Regions from separate parts of the Sinorhizobium sojae CCBAU 05684 genome, predicted to be linked through region 3. Evidence: riboswitches for the same ligand, from Rfam matches in the RefSeq annotation. Region 3 holds a riboswitch; each other region holds the start of a gene.
The links. A riboswitch is a leader RNA that binds a small molecule or an ion and turns the genes downstream of it on or off. The one in region 3 is predicted to bind thiamine pyrophosphate.
Positions count from the first base shown of each region.

Region 1: linked by a shared signal. The riboswitch ahead of thiB (thiamine ABC transporter substrate binding subunit) and the one ahead of thiC (phosphomethylpyrimidine synthase ThiC) in region 3 are both predicted to bind thiamine pyrophosphate.
Region 2: linked by a shared signal. The riboswitch ahead of thiD (bifunctional hydroxymethylpyrimidine kinase/phosphomethylpyrimidine kinase) and the one ahead of thiC (phosphomethylpyrimidine synthase ThiC) in region 3 are both predicted to bind thiamine pyrophosphate.

Region 1 covers NZ_CP023067.1:3,184,931-3,190,343, reverse strand. Annotated here, with positions in the region: gene thiQ (thiamine ABC transporter ATP-binding protein) at 1-701, opposite strand, end outside; gene thiP (thiamine/thiamine pyrophosphate ABC transporter permease ThiP) at 698-2,299, opposite strand; gene thiB (thiamine ABC transporter substrate binding subunit) at 2,324-3,352, opposite strand; TPP riboswitch at 3,400-3,514, opposite strand; gene SJ05684_RS15540 (thiamine diphosphokinase) at 3,979-4,629, shown strand; gene SJ05684_RS15535 (ABC-F family ATP-binding cassette domain-containing protein) at 4,634-5,413, shown strand, end outside.
Region 2 covers NZ_CP023068.1:732,771-738,183, forward strand. Annotated here, with positions in the region: gene SJ05684_RS21040 (heavy metal translocating P-type ATPase) at 1-1,374, opposite strand, end outside; gene SJ05684_RS21045 (serine hydrolase domain-containing protein) at 1,549-2,550, shown strand; gene SJ05684_RS21050 (peroxiredoxin) at 2,660-3,319, opposite strand; TPP riboswitch at 3,504-3,606, shown strand; gene thiD (bifunctional hydroxymethylpyrimidine kinase/phosphomethylpyrimidine kinase) at 3,670-4,488, shown strand; gene SJ05684_RS21060 (hypothetical protein) at 4,691-4,909, shown strand; gene SJ05684_RS21065 (polysaccharide biosynthesis tyrosine autokinase) at 5,102-5,413, opposite strand, start outside.
Region 3 covers NZ_CP023068.1:132,698-138,110, forward strand. Annotated here, with positions in the region: gene thiO (glycine oxidase ThiO) at 1-20, opposite strand, end outside; gene thiC (phosphomethylpyrimidine synthase ThiC) at 23-1,852, opposite strand; TPP riboswitch at 1,950-2,061, opposite strand; gene SJ05684_RS18365 (ABC transporter ATP-binding protein/permease) at 2,352-4,229, shown strand; gene SJ05684_RS18370 (sigma-54-dependent transcriptional regulator) at 4,308-5,413, opposite strand, start outside.

The DNA of each region.
Region 1 (5,413 bases), on a different replicon from region 3:
AGGAACCGGTTGATCGCCGTGATGTCCCGCCGCTCCAGAAAGCGGTCGATCGGATCGTGGGCGGCAATTCGTCCCTTGTCGAGGAAAAGCACGCTGTCGGAGAAGAGCCTCACGTCATCGGGATGATGGGTGACCATCAGGATGGTGTTGCTTTCCTCGCGATGGAGATCGGCAAGCAGGTCGCGCATCTCAGCGCGCATGCCGGGATCGAGCGCAGCGAAAGGCTCGTCGAGAAGTAGAAGCGGCCGGTGCCGTACCAGGGCGCGGGCAAGCGCCACCCTCTGGCGTTCGCCGCCGGAAAGCGTCGGCGGCAATCTCTTGCCGAAGCCGGCAAGGCCGACCCGGGCGAGGGCCTCCTCGATCCTCTTGCGATCGGCAGCGCGCAGTCGGAGCGACGGGCTTATGCCGAAGCCGACATTGGTGGCGACATCGAGATGGGCGAAGAGGTTGTTTTCCTGAAAGATGACCGATACGGGTCGGGCGGCCGGCAGGTGCCCGGCCATGTCGTCGCCGAAGATGCGGACCTCGCCTTCATCCGGTTCCTCGAAGCCGGCGACGACGTTGAGGAGCGTCGACTTTCCTGAACCGGAGGCACCCGCGACGGCGACGATCTCTCCGGCCGGAACGGTGCAGCTGAACGTGAGCACCGTTGTTTCGAAACGCACTTTCACGTCCTTGAGGATAACGGCTGCGGCATTCATGTCCGCGGACCTCGCGTTCCGTCTTCTCCCGCCGTGCCGAGCACGGTGAAGATCAGGCACAGGATTCCAAGCATAAGGGCGAGCCCCGCCGCGTCGGCGGTGCGGTAGCTGCCCATGCGGCTATAGAGCAGCCAGGGCAGGGTGGCGAGATCCTGCGAGCCGAACAGCGCGATCGCACCGAGATCGCCGAGCGACAGGGCGAGCGCAAACGAAAGGGCCGTGAGGAAGGCCTTGCGCAGTGGTGGCCAATCGATCCATAGCAGGCGATGGAAGCCGCCTATGCCGAGGCTTGCGGTAAGCCGCTCGGTTCGCACCGCATGGGTGGCCATGGCCGGGGCGAGCACCCGATGCACGAAGGGCAGCGCCATCAGCGCATTGATGGCGACGACCACCAGGGGAGCGAAGCGGGCGACGTCACCGAAGGGGCGCAGCAGCAGGAACCATCCGGCGCCGAGCACGATCGGCGGAACGAGCAGAATGAACGACATGCTTGCGCCGATCGTGCCGGCAAAGAACCGCGCCGGCACGCCGTGGCGCCGCCGCGAAACGACCAGGCGCTGGGCGCGGATCATCAGGGCAACGATTGCGACGGAGATCGTGGCCGAAGGCAGGGCGATCGCCGCGCTCGTCAGCAGTGCCTGGTGGAAGGCCGGTTCGGAAAGCAGGCGGCGTAGATCCGCCTGCATGCCGGAGATCGCGATGGCGGCGAAGGGCAGGCCGACGAACATCAGCGCAAGGGCCAGCCAGATCCGATCGACAAGGCGCGCAATTCCAGCGCGGCCATCGAAGCGGCGGATCGCCTTGCCGCTGGTTTCGCCCTCCTCTGGCGGCGGCGCCACGAATTTGAGAAGGAGAAGCAGGAGGCCGGTCAGCATGACCTGGAGGCTGGAAAGCGCGATCGCGCGGGGCGGATCGAAATCGAAGCGCAGCGCCTGGTAGATCGCCACTTCGATGGTGGTTGCGGCGGGGCCGCCGCCAAGCGTCAGCACGAGCGTGAAGCTGGTGGCGCAGAGCATAAATATAAGGCCGGCAATGCCCGGCAGCAGTCCGCGGATCGCCGGCCACTCAATGAAGCGGAAGATCGCGAGCGAACCCATGCCGAGATTGGCGGACGTGCGCCAGTATTCGCCCGGTATGCGCTCGAGGCCGGCGAGCATCAGCCGCACGGCCAGCGGCATGTTGAAGAAGACATGCGCCAGCAGGATGCCAAAAAGGCCGTAGATGCTGATCGGTTCGACGATGCCGGTGGTCGTCAGGGCCCTGTTGAGAAGACCTTGACGGCCCCAGACCTCGATCAGGCCGAGCGCGGCGACGAGGGCGGGCAGCCCGAGCGGCAGCGCCATCAGACGCAGCAGCCAGATGCGGCCGGGAAAGGTGGCCTGGCGGGCAAGCGCGCGGGCAACGGGTATGGCAAAAAGGATCGACAGTCCGGTCGAGAGGCTTGCCTGCAGCAATGTGAACCGGGTGACGCGCCAGACATAGGCGTCGAAAAGGTCGCCGCCGCCACCGGCGTCGCCTCGTGCGAGCAGAGCCGCCGCGGCAAGGCCGACGAAAAGCAGAATGCCGCCGAGGCTCAAGCCTCCGGCGGCAATCGTCATCCGGTTCTCGCTGGCAAACAAGCCTCAGTTCTCGCTCATCGCCGCCAGCCACTCGTCGATCCAGGCCTTGCGGTTGTCGGCGACTTCCTGCGGCGACATCAGAAAGGTCTTTTCCGGCTGGACGAGCCTGCCGAAGGCGTCGGGCAGGGGCTCCTTGGTTTCGCCGACCGGCATCATCCAGTTGGTCGTCGGGATGATCGACTGGAATTCAGGCCCGGTCATGAAGTCGAGAAACTGCCGGGCAAGTTCCGGATCCTCCGCATTCGTCGTCATGCCGGCCACTTCGATCTGGATGTAATGGCCCTCGGCGAACGGTGCCGCCTGATAGCGTTCGGTGTCTTCGGCGACCATGTGATAGGCGGGCGAGGTGGTATAGGAAAGCACCATCGGCGCCTCGCCCTTGGTGAAGAGCCCGTAGGCTTCCGACCAGCCGGGGGTGACCGTCAGCACCCGATCCTTGAGCTTCGCCCAGGCTTCGCCCGCCTCGTCGCCATAGACCGACTTGATCCAGAGCAGCAGGCCGAGGCCGGGCGTCGAGGTGCGCGGATCCTCGATGACGATTTTCTGAGACGGATCGCCTTCGACCAGTTCCTTCAGGCTCTTCGGCGGCTCCTTCAGCACTTCCGTGTCATAGACCACGGCGAAGTGGCCGTAGTCATAGGGAATGAATACGTCGTCGGTAAAGCCGCCGGGCACCTGGAGCCCCTTGGTTTCGAGGCCGTGCGGCACGAAGAAGCCGGTGGCCTTGGCCTCCGCGATGAGGTTGGTGTCGAGGCCGAGGACGATGTCGGCCTTCGTGGCTTCGCCTTCGAGCTTCAGCCGCGTCAGCAATTCGACGCCATCGGCGACGCCCACATAGTCGACCTTGCAGCCGCAGGTCTTCTCGAAAGCCTCGGCGACCTTGGCGCCCGGACCCCATTCGCTGACGAAGCTCTCATAGGTGTAGATCGTCAGCGTCTTTTCCGCCGCAAGGGTGTTCGCGGAAGAGGCGGCGAGGACAAAGGCGGCGATCGCAAGCCGGTTGAATATCTTGCTATGGAATGAACTGGGCATGTGGGCACCTCTTCCCTGTTGTTCTTGCTGCACGGGAAAAGGGCGTCGGTCCGATCGCTTCTAATCCCTCCGCCGGTATGATCCGGATCAGGTTCCGCGGGTTGGCGCGACGCCTCTCAGCCATCGTCCGAAAGCCGGCGGATGGCACCCCGTTAGAGCAGTCCAGATTTAGCTTCCGGCGGCAGCCAAGGCAAGCGGAGTTTTGGGGGGATTTGCCGCGCAAGCCGTCTGCGCCACGAAGGATGCCGGAAGCCTCACAAGCTCAACACGTCTCGGGGAACTTTGTTCAACACGGCCGGTCACAAGGTGCGGGGTACAGGTTGATACCAGACATGCTCGTCCGTCTCGCGGCCGGGGCATAGGCCAGGCGCTGCTTCTTGAAAGCCTGACGGCGATGCGCGCGGCTATGCCTACGCGATGATCGACGGGTCCGGTCCGACCGAATTCTACGCGTGCGCCGTCGGTGCGGTGGAAATAGCCGGACACCCGGGATCCATGCGGACCTGCTTGGGCCAGACAATGGCCCGGAACCCGAGCCGCGCGAGTGACGTTGGCGAAGCAAATGGACGCAAACGGCGGTGCCGGGCCTTTCCCTTCAGAGCCGCTTTGCGCTATGGGCTTCTGCCATGAGCCAATCACCCTTCACCATTCTTCTCGGCGGCCCGCTTACGTTGACGAAGCGGCTGGCGGCGCAACTGGCGGGCAGCCGGTTTATCGCCGCCGACGGCGGCATGCGCCATGCGAGAACGCTTGGCGTCGTGCCGGATCTCTGGGTGGGCGACTTCGATTCGACGGACGAGTCGCTCTTCCTGGAATTCGCCGAGGTGCAGCGCGAAAAATACCCGGCGGAGAAGAACGCCACCGATGGCGAAATCGCCGTCGAGGCGGCGCTTTCGCGCGGCGCGACATCGCTGATCTTTGCCGGTGCGCTCGGCGGCACCCGCAGCGACCATGCCTTCCTGCATCTGTTGCGGCTTGCCGCGCTCGCGGAACAGGGGCTGGCGGTCTTCATGACCTCCGGCGAGGAAGAGGCCTATCCGCTGAGGCCGGGCTCGCGCGAGATCGATCTGCCCAAGGGCAGCCTGTTCTCGATCCTCGGCTTCACCGAGCTGTCCGGCCTCACCATCGAGAACGCGCGTTATCCCCTCGACGGTTTCCATCTTCCCTTCGGATCGTCTCGGACGATTTCCAATGTGGCGGAAGGCCCCGTTCGCTTTTCCCTGAAATCCGGCCGGGCGGTCGTACTTGCCCGGCCTTATGACCTTTCCGGAGCCTGACGCCTTGGCGCCCCCAATCCTGAAACTCGACGATATCTTCCTCACTTTCGGCGGTACGCCGCTTCTCGCCGGCGCCGGTCTGCAGGTGGAGCCCGGCGACCGCATCTGCCTCGTCGGCCGCAATGGTTCCGGCAAGTCGACGCTGATGAAGATCGCGGCCGGTCTCGCCGAGCCGCAATCCGGCGAGGTCTTCCGCCATCCCTCGGCGACGGTCCGTTACCTGCACCAGGCACCGGACTTCGAGGGCTTCGATAGCGTGCAGGCCTATGCTGAGGCCGGGCTTGGCCCGGGCGACGATCCCTATCGCGTCAGCTATCTGTTGCAGCATCTTGGATTGACGGGGGAGGAAGATCCAAGACGGCTTTCCGGCGGTGAGGCGCGCCGCGCCGCGCTGGCGCGCGTCATGGCGCCGGAACCGGACATTCTGCTTCTTGACGAGCCGACTAACCATCTCGACCTGCCGACGATCGAATGGCTGGAAGACGAGCTCGTGCGCAGCCGTTCGGCGCTGGTGCTGATTTCCCACGACCGGCGTTTCCTCGAAAAGGTCTCGACGGCGACCGTCTGGCTCGACCGCGGCCAGTCGCGCCGGCTCGATCGCGGCTTTGCCCATTTCGAAGGCTGGCGCGACGAGGTGCTGGAGGCGGAGGAACTGGAGCAGCACAAGCTCGGCAAGGCGATCGAACGGGAAGAGCACTGGCTGCGCTATGGCGTCACCGCTCGGCGCAAACGCAATATGCGCCGGCTCGGAGAGCTACAGGACATGCGCGCCCGCTATCGCGGC
Region 2 (5,413 bases), 600 kb from region 3:
CCGAAGCACTGAGCTCGCCTCGGGCCTGACCTCGTCCGCCAGCAGGAACGCGCCTGCCAAGGTCCTGTCCAAGGCGACGAGAACGGCGACGAAACCGTCTCTCGCGATCCATTCGTGGACCTCTCGAGAAAAGACGCTCGGCTCGATATGCGCGCTCACGAAGTCTCTGCCTCCCACGGCGATCTCGTGGCCCTCTACGCAGCCGGCCACTCCGGCTCCCGACATTTCGCGCGATGCGGATGGAGTGGACAGTTCAAGTCCGCGTTCGCGCGCCGCCGCCACGAGCGCGCGGGCAATGACATGGTGAGAGCCCTGGTCCAGCGACGCTGCAAGGCGCAGCACCTCCATCGCATCGAGGTCGCTGCGGCACCGGGCATCGATGAGCGCCGCCCGGCCGTCGGTAATCGTGCCCGTCTTGTCCAGGAGCACCGTTTTCGTGTTGGCAAGCATCTCCAGGGCACCACCGCCCTTCACGAGCACGCCTTTGCCGGCGCAGCGCGATACGCCCGCGATGATCGCCACAGGAACGGCAAGGATCAATGGGCAGGGCGTGGCGACAACGAGGACGGCGAGCGCCCGGACCGCTTCCCCCGATATTGCCCAGGCCCCGCCGGCAAGCAGCAGCGTGATGGCCAGAAAAACGAGCGCGTAGCGATCCGCGAGGCGCGCCATCGGTGCCTTGGCGACCCTTGCCGCCTCGACCAGTCGCGCAATCCCGGCATAGGTGCTCTCGGCTGCCGAGCGGGATGCAGTCATTTGGAAGGCGTCGCCGGCATTCACCGTGCCGCTCAGGACCGGTTCACCGGACCGCCGGCGGACTGGCAGAGCCTCTCCAGTCAGCGCCGACTCGTCGATGACGGCGACATTGCCGCCCTCCACATTTCCGTCCACCGCCACCACTTCTCCCGCACGCACCAGGATGCGGTTGCCGGCTGTCAGCTCGCCGACCGGTACCTCCTCCCATTGCCCTTCCGCATAGCGCATGGCGGTGCGCGGCGCCCGATCGAGCAGCGCCGTCAGTTCGCGCCGCGCCCGCCGCTGCGCAAAGTCCTCCAATGCTTGCCCGCCCGTGAACATTAGCGCGACGATGCTACCGGTCAGGTATTCTCCAAGGAGAAGCGCGCCGGCCATCGCAAGTGCGGCGATGATGTCGAGGCCGAATTCCCTCTTCCCGAGGCTGATCGCGATGTCGGCGATCAGACTCGCCAGCACAACTGCCGTGCCCGCAGCCCAAGCGGCTGCGCTGATATCGGGCCGGTCGGCGAGCCAGGCGGTGCCGCCCGTCAGCAGGGCCAAAGTGATCAGCGCAAGGAGAAGGCGCTTGCCCAATCCCTCTCCCTGCGAAATCAGCTTGGAAAAACGATTCAGCCTCAAGTCTTCTCCTTTGCAGGGCAAGGATAAGCAAGCCGGCTCCCGGCGCCTTGACCCCGCGCAAGCGCTGTCTGAAACGACGCGGCAGTGCCCTTGCGTCGCACAACTCCAGTCAAATCGTCGTGAACCTTGCGCCCGCTACATGACTTCGCAACGCTTTGGCTCTAGGTCCTAGCAATGATCAGGTACGTGGCCATCATTCTATCGCTCCTGGCCTGTCTTTCGCCAGCGATCGCGCAGCAGACCGTGCCGGATCTGCTGAAGAGCCTCGCAGACCGAGACGATCTCAAGTCGCTGAAGACGGTCATCGTTGCTCAGGAGGGCGAAGTGGTCGCGGAAGAGGGCTACCGTGGCCATCGACCATCGCAACCGACCAATATCAAGTCGGCGTCGAAATCGATCGTCTCGGCGCTCGTCGGCATCGCGATCGACAAAGGTCTTCTCACGGGACCCGAGCAGAAGATCGCACCGATCCTCAAGTCCGACCTGCCTTCCCCCGCGGACCCGCGCATCAGCGACATCACGATCGGCAACCTGTTGTCGATGCAGGCGGGATTGGGTCGTCTGTCCGGCCCGAACTACGGTCGCTGGGTCTCAAGCCGCAATTGGGTTCGTTTCGCGCTTGCGCGGCCCTTCGACGCCGAGCCGGGAGGGCGCATGCTCTATTCGACCGCGTCGACGCACCTCCTGTCGGCGATCCTCACGAAGGTCGGCGGCAAGTCGACCCTGACCCTTGCGCGCGAATGGCTGGGTCCGGTCGACGGGTTTCGCATCGATGCCTGGTCGCGCGATCCGCAGGGGATCTATCTCGGCGGAAACGAGATGGCCATGACCGCCCGTTCTCTGCTTGCCTTCGGCGAGCTATACCGCAATCGCGGCCGGACAGCTGATGGGCGCCAGATCATTCCGGACGAGTGGATCGATCTCTCCTGGCAGGAGCACACGAATTCGCGCTTTTCCGGCGATGCCTATGGCTACGGCTGGTTCAACCGGCAGATCGGCGGCGAAGACGTGCATTTCGCCTGGGGCTACGGCGGCCAGATGCTTTATATCGTGCCGGCCTTAAAGCTGACCGTGGTGATGACCTCTGAACAGGATGGCCCTTCCGCCCGTACCGGCTACCGGGATGCGCTGCACGGCGTCCTCGCGAATATCATCGATACACTGAAGGCCGACTGATGAAATCCTCCGCCCTCGTGAACCGCAGGAACGCACGACACTGCAGGAAAAAGACCGCCACGAAACGCGTGGTTTCGTGGCGACCGATGATGCCGGTGCCCGCTCCCGGCTATGCAGTCGGCTGCTTGGTCTTCCTGAGATAGGGAAGAACGGTCTCGAAGGAGCCGAAGCGCTGGACGGCATCCTCATTGGACACGGCAGCCGTGATGATGACATCCTCGCCCTGTTTCCAGTTGGCAGGCGTTGCCACCTGATGCTTGGTGGTGAGCTGGATCGAATCGATCGCCCGCAGGATCTCATCGAAATTGCGGCCGGTGGTCATCGGATAGCTCAACATCAGTTTGATCTTCTTGTCGGGACCAATGACGTAGACCGAACGCACGGTCGCATTGTCGGCCGGCGTGCGGCCCTCGGAGGTGTCTCCGGCGTCAGCGGGCAGCATGTCGTAAAGCTTGGCGACCTTGAGTTCACGGTCGCCGATCAGCGGATATTCGACGTCAAAGCCCGTCGCGAGCTTGATGTCGCTCTTCCACTTGGCATGGCTCTCGACCGGATCGACGGAGATGCCGATGATCTTGACCCCGCGTTTGCGGAATTCGCTTTCGACTCCCGCCATGGCGCCGAGTTCGGTGGTGCATACGGGCGTAAAATTCTTCGGGTGGGAGAAGAGGACCGCCCATCCGTCGCCGATCCATTCGTGGAAATTGATCGTGCCGTGCGTTGTCTCGGCTGTGAAATCGGGGGCAGTGTCGTTGATGCGCAGGGCCATGATGTGCTCCTTTCCTGTCGGAGGAATTGCGCAAGGATAGCGCAAACAGCAGAGTTTTCGAGCGCGAAACGCGTCGTCGCACTCAACAATGAGAGAGATCGTCCATCTACGCGTCAGTCAGCGGGTATGCCAGGAGCCGCGCCGCATCGCGTTGACACCCCCACGCCACTGACGCATAGAATACCGCCATTCCGAGGGGTGCGCCGGGCGGCGCTGAGACGGTGGTGAGCCGGACCCTTGAACCTGATCCGGGTCATGCCGGCGTAGGAACGGAATGGGTCGCCCGCCGGCAAGCCAGCCCACTTCTTCGTCCGCCCGGATCTCCGTGATGTCAGTCGGGGGATCGATCGATGACGCCTCTTTGCCCCAATGCACCGGTGGCGCTTACCATAGCCGGATCGGATTCGGGCGGCGGCGCCGGCATTCAGGCCGATCTGAAGACCTTCTCGGCGCTCGGGGTTTATGGGGCAAGCGTCGTTACGGCCGTCACCGCCCAGAACACAATGGGGGTTGCCGCGGTGGAGGACGTCTCGGCCGGCATGGTCGCGGCGCAGATGGAGGCGGTCTTTTCGGACCTCGACGTGAAGGCGGTGAAGATCGGCATGGTGTCGCGCCGGGAGACGATTGCCGTCATCGCCGATGGTCTGCGCCGCTTCAAAAGGCTTGCGGTCGTCGATCCGGTCATGATTGCGACGTCCGGCGACCGTCTGTTGCAATCGGATGCGATTGCCGTTCTCATCGATGAACTGCTGCCTTTGGCACTCGTCGCAACTCCCAACCTGCCTGAAGCGGCACTTCTGACAGGGCGTCCCATCGCCGAGAACGAAGCGGAGATGGCGCGCCAGGCCGAAGCGCTCATGAAGACCGGGGCCCGTTCCGTGCTGGTCAAAGGTGGACACCTGGCGGGTGGCGAGGCCACGGACTTTTTCTTCGACGGCCAAAAGCTGCTGCGTCTCCCGGCGGCGCGCATTGAGACGCATAACGATCATGGTACCGGCTGCACGCTTTCGGCCGCGATCGCCGCAGGCCTGGCATCGGGACAACCGCTCGCCGAAGCGGTCCGCGCAGCCAAGCACTATCTGCATGGCGCGATTTCCGCCGCCCATGGCCTGAAGATAGGGCATGGGCGGGGACCCGTGCATCATTTCCATCACTGGTGGAACTCTTGACGCTGGCATTTGCCCAAAAATCGAAGCCGATTTTCGGAATGCTCATGCGCAGATTCAAAGAGATACGGCGACCTTTGCGTGTGTGAAAAGACGCGCGGCGCTGTAATTGGAGGAATTGGCGGCCCCATGCCCTGCTATTGCCACGGTTGAGCTGGAAAAGGCTATCCTCTATGGTTAACGAAAGACAGCGGGGTCTGGCGATATGCACTTTCTTGCTCGTCGACTGGAGGCTTTCAATCGTGACGAACTGCCGGACTGGCGGCAGTCGCCCAGCCTATTGCGGCATGCGCTTCTATTCGTGCCCCGGCTTATCGAGTATTGCCTGTTTTACCTTGTGGCGTTCGGCGCCCTGGTGGCGGCGATCGTCTTCATGGTTGCGGCCTGGATCGTCGGCCTCGACCGCAAATCCAACCAATTGTGATCACGTGGTGCCCGCCGACCTGAGATCCCGCACGGCAAAGTCCGGGCCTGGACCTGTGTCGGCTGCGTGAGCACCCGGAGGCAAATCTGACTCAATCGCTTGAAGCGAAGAGAGGCGGCGATGTCGCCGCCATTATGCATCCTGCTTCCCTCGGAACAGACTTGAAGCCAAGGCTGCAGAAGGATGCCTGATTCAGGCGGCCGTGTAGCGCACCTCGGGTACATCCTGTTCGATATAGTATTTTCCGTAACGATGCCGGTATTTCTCTGCACCGTCGAAGTCGCTGTACTTCTGCAGTTCCTTCATATCGGTCTTATTGAGAATGACGCCGAGAACCTTGGCATCGATCTGCGGCTCGGAATTGAGGAGATCGCGCACGAGCCGGGTCGGTGTGCTGCCCCATTCGACGACGAAGAGAACGCCGTCGGCGAGCGGCGCGAAGGCCTTTGCGTCGACGACAGGGGCGAGTGCTGCGAGGTCGACCACGACATAGTCGAAGGAGTT
Region 3 (5,413 bases):
CCCTTGATCAGCACGCGCATCCTCACTCTCCGGGGGCTTCGGGCGCATCGCCGACGGGCATATAGAGATCGCCGCCATCGCGATATTTCGCGGCCATCGCTTCAAGTCCCTCCTTCTGCGCCTCCGCCCGGATGTCGTGAGAGATCCGCATCGAACAGAATTTCGGACCGCACATCGAGCAGAAATGCGCCACCTTGTGGGCTTCCTTCGGCAGCGTCTCGTCGTGGAAATTGCGTGCCGTCTCCGGATCGAGCGAGAGATTGAACTGGTCTTCCCAGCGGAACTCGAAGCGGGCGCGCGAAAGCGCGTCGTCGCGGATGCGGGCGGCAGGGTGCCCCTTCGCGAGGTCGGCTGCATGAGCGGCGATCTTATAGGTGATCACGCCCACCTTGACGTCGTTGCGGTCGGGCAGACCCAGATGCTCCTTTGGCGTCACGTAGCAGAGCATGGCGGTGCCGAACCAACCGATCATCGCCGCGCCGATACCGGAGGTGATGTGGTCGTAGCCAGGCGCGATATCGGTCGTCAGGGGCCCGAGCGTGTAGAAGGGCGCCTCGCCGCAGGTCGCAAGCTGCTTGTCCATGTTCTCCTTGATCTTGTGCATCGGCACATGGCCGGGGCCCTCGATCATCACCTGGCAGTCCTTCGCCCAGGCGATCTTCGTCAGCTCGCCGAGCGTTTCGAGCTCGGCGAATTGCGCTCGGTCGTTGGCGTCGGCGATCGAGCCGGGCCGCAGGCCGTCGCCGAGCGAGAAGGAGACGTCATAGGCGCGGCAGATGTCGCAGATTTCCTCGAAATGTTCGTAGAGGAAGCTCTCGCGGTGGTGATGCAGACACCACTTGGCCATGATCGAACCGCCGCGCGACACGATCCCGGTGACGCGATCGACGGTAAGGGGAACGTAGTGCAGCCGCACGCCGGCATGGATGGTGAAATAGTCGACGCCCTGTTCGGCCTGCTCGATCAGCGTGTCGCGGAAGACCTCCCAGGTGAGGTCCTCGGCGATGCCGCCGACTTTCTCAAGCGCCTGATAGAGCGGCACCGTGCCGATCGGCACCGGTGAGTTGCGGATGATCCATTCGCGGATATTGTGGATATTGCGCCCCGTAGAAAGGTCCATGACCGTGTCGGCGCCCCAGCGGGTCGCCCAGACCATCTTTTCGACCTCTTCGGCCATCGACGAGGTGACGGCGGAATTGCCGATATTGGCGTTGATCTTCACCAGGAAGTTGCGGCCCATGATCATCGGCTCGGATTCCGGATGATTGATATTGGCGGGAATGATCGCCCGGCCGCTGGCGACCTCCTGACGAACGAATTCCGGCGTGACGAAATCGGGGATCGCGGCGCCGAAGCTCTCGCCGTCGCGCGTGAGCGCTTGCTTTGCGGCTTTGCGGCCGAGATTCTCGCGAATGGCGATGAATTCCATTTCCGGCGTGATGATCCCGGCTCTGGCATAGGCGAGCTGGGTGACGGCCCGGCCCGGCTTGGCGCGAAGCGGCTGATGGCGAATGGGGAATTCCGGCGTCAGCCGCTCGCCGGTGGCAAAGCCGTTGTCCTCCGCCTTGACCGCACGGCCCTCGTAGCTTTCCACGTCGCCGCGCGCCAGGAGCCAGTCTTGGCGCAGCCGCGGCAGACCTTGGTCAATGCGGATGTCGGCGTCTTCGAGCGTATAGGGGCCGGAGGAATCATAGACGGTGACCGGCGGTTCGCCCGAGGTCGGATGCAGCGCGATCTCGCGCATCGGCACGCGGAGATCGGGATGGAGCTCGCCTGGTTTGTAGACCTTTTTCGACGCGGGAAGAGGTCCCTGCGTGACGGAAATCGTGGAGAGAGGCTTGAAAACATTCATTCTTGAGGCTCCAATTTTCGCGTTGGAGACCCAGTTCTGAAGCCGGAAGGATGAAAAGACGCTGCGCCGACGAACCGTGAAACAACGGAATCCTGGCATTCGCACGTCTGCACCGTCCCTACGCCAGTATGAACTGGATCAGGTTCAACGGGTCACTGCGCGCTGCAGCAGTATCTCAGCCCCTTGCCGGGACCCCCCTGGTGAATGACGCCCATAGTCACCGATATCGCCGCGCCGTCAAGATGGTTTTTCGAGCTCCAGCGAGACATTGGCAGTGGACTGCCCGCGTTTCTCGCCTCCCGTTTGGTTGGAACATCAAGGCGCAGGGACTATTCTTCCTTAGAAACTGATTGCGATCAGTGCGGTCAGGCGCAGCCTTGGCGATAGTGGACGGAACGGTAATAAGGAGCGTGTCCTGATCAGAAAGCTCAGGGAGAAGGCCTTCCACTGGCGGAGGCGAAAGTGGGGAAAACAGCCCGGGTCGACTCCCGTGTCATCGATGCGCGGCTTCTGGGGGCTGATGTGGGCCTATTGGTTTTCCGAGAAATGGCAGGAGGCCTGGGGACTGGCAGCGGTCATCGTCGTGCTGACGGCCCTGTCGGCAATGGCGAGCGTCTGGTTCGCCGAGGCCTCGGGCGAACTCGTCAGCGCGATTGCCTTTCTCCATCATCCGCAAAATCCGACGACGCTCAGCTCCATCCTTACCATCGCGGCGACGCTCGCCACGATCATGGTGCTGAAATCGATCGGGTTCACGGCCGTGCGCCACTTCTTCTCGACGACCTTGCATCGCAAATGGCGCGCCTGGCTCGACCAGCGCTTCAATGACGCGCTGCTCGGCCGCAATCATACCCATCTTCATTTGCAGCGCGGGGTGGCGGAAGCCATCCCCACATCGGTGGGGGTGCCGGACAACATCGACCAGCGCATCCAGGAATCGATCAAGGGCATGACCGGCGGCGCCATCGGGCTTGCCATGGGCGTTGCCGGCGTGACCCTGTCGCTCTACTTCGTCGGCGGCAGGATCATCGAGACCTCCACCGAGGTCAGCGGACTGGAATTTCTCGGCAGCTATGGCAGTGCCTTTCTGACGCTCTTCGCCGTCGCCGCCTATGTTCCCTTGAACACCTATATCGCGGTCAAGCTCGGTGCGATCCAGCAGCGGCTGGACGTCCGAATGCAATGGGCCGAGGGCAGCTATCGCCGTGAACTGACGACGCTTCTCCATCGCAGCTTCCACATCGCGGCCTCGCACGGGGAACGGGTGCAGAAACGCATCCACAGGCGGCGCTATCGCGACATCGACCAGACCTGGTCGAACCTGAACATACTGACGGCGTGCTATTTGGGCTTCGAGCTCGTCTACAATTTCTTCGGCCAGCGCATCGTCGCCTATGCTCCCGGTCTGCTTCCCTATGTCGAGGGCAAGGTAACGCTGCAGGGCTATGTCACCGGAGCGGAGCTTGCCAATGCGATCATCAATGATTGCTCCTGGTTCATCCACGTCATGCCCGACATAGCGAGGCTCAGAGCGAACGCGCGCCGCGTCACCGATCTGGCCAATGCGATCGAGGACGTTCAGCAGCCGCGCGCCTTCTATGCCCGAACGGGCCATGCGGAGCTGCACCGGGTATCGCAAGATCCCGAGTTCGGCCTGACGATCCGCCGCCTCGAACTGATGCACCCGGGCCAGGACCTGCCCTTCATCACGACCGGCTTTCTCCACGTCAGTCCTGGCGAATGGGCGCTTCTCGTCGGCAAATCGGGCAGCGGCAAGTCGTCCCTGCTCAAGGCGATCAATGGTCTTTGGCCGCACGGCCGCGGCACAGTCGCCCTGCCAAGGAACGTGCGCACGCTCTTTGCCGCGCAGGATGTGAAGCTTCCGCCGATATCGCTGAAGGAACTGATATGCCTGCCCGAACCGGGCGAAGCCTTTACGGACCGGCGAGCCGCCGTAGCCCTTTCCAGGGCCGGCCTTGCCGAGTTCGCTGGCGATCTCGCCGAGGAGGGGCGCGGCACGCAAAGCTGGGACCAGCTCCTTTCCGGCGGGCAGAAGCAGAAGCTCGTGCTTGCGCGCATCCTCCTGCAGCGTCCGGGACTGCTTTTCCTCGACGAACCGACCAGCGCGCTGGACGGCGAGGCGACGCTCGCCTTCCATCAGGCGATCAAGGATGCGTGCCCCGGCGCAACCGTGATCAGCATCATGCATGACGCTGTGCCGCCGAAGTCCCTAAAGGGCGAGGAGTTTTACGACAGCGTGCTCGCCATTGCCGACGGCCGGGTGACCAAGCGGTCGCTGTCGAAACTGCCGGTCGGCCCCATTGGCCCCGCCCGCATCAAACCGAGGGCGGAAACGATGGAGCCCGGGCCGACGTGAGGACGACGGCAATCGTCGCGCCGCTGCAGTCCTAGATGGAGGTTTGCCGGGGGTTTAGGGCCGACATGAGGAGACCCGTTATTCCCCCTCCTTCTTCGCGGTGTTGCTCTTCCCGACATAGTCCGCACGGTTTATGCCGTGGCGCTGGAGCTTGTCGTAGAAGGTCTTGCGGGGAATTCCGAGGGCCTGCAGGGTCTCCTTGACGTCACCATTGTTTACTGTCAGCGCCTGCCTGAGAATGTCCGCCTCGTAGCGCTCCAGCCGTTCGGGCAGCGTGCCGCCGTTTGTCGGGACGGCAGGTTTCCGGACGGGTATTTCCGCGACGCCCAAAGCCATTCGTTCGGCGAAATGCGAGAGTTCGCGCACATTGCCGGGCCAGGGGTGTGACATCAGGTGGTCGCGGACGGCGGCCGAGATTGCCGGCACGTCGCGGCCGAAGCGTCCGGCGGCGCGTTTCAGGAAATGCGAGAAGAGCAGCGGGATGTCGTTGCGGCGTTCACGCAACGGCGGAATCGATATCGTGACGACGTTCAGCCGATAATAGAGGTCCTCGCGGAAATCGCCGCGCTCGGCCGGATCGCCGAGGTCGATCTTGGCGGCGGCGACGACGCGGATGTCGACCGGCCGAACGGTGTTGGTGCCGAGCGGCGTGATCTCGCGCGCTTCCAGAACGCGCAGCATCTTGACCTGGGTCGCCGGCGGCATCGCCTCGATCTCGTCGAGGAAGAGCGTGCCGCCGCTCGCATGCTCGATCCGGCCGACGCGCCTCTTCAGGGCGCCGGTGAATGCGCCTGCCTCGTGGCCGAAGAGTTCGCTCTCGATCACCGTCTCCGGCAGGGCGCCGCAATTGAGCGCCACGAAATTGCCGGTCCTGCGCCGGCTCCATTGGTGCAGGAGCGTGGCCACGACTTCCTTGCCGCTGCCTGTTTCACCGGCGACGAGCACGTCGACATCGGTATCGGCGATGTGCTTCAGCGTCTGGCGCAGCCGTTCCATCGCCGGCGTCTGGCCGATCAGCGGCAGGTTGTCGGAGGCGGCCTCCGCCGCCCGGCGCAGCCTCCGGTTTTCCATCACCAGCTGGCGCTTCTCATCGGCGCGGCGGGCACTCTGCACCAGCCGGTCGGCGGCGAAGGGCTTGGCGATGAAGTCATAGGCGCCGTCCTGAATCGCCTGCACCGCCATCG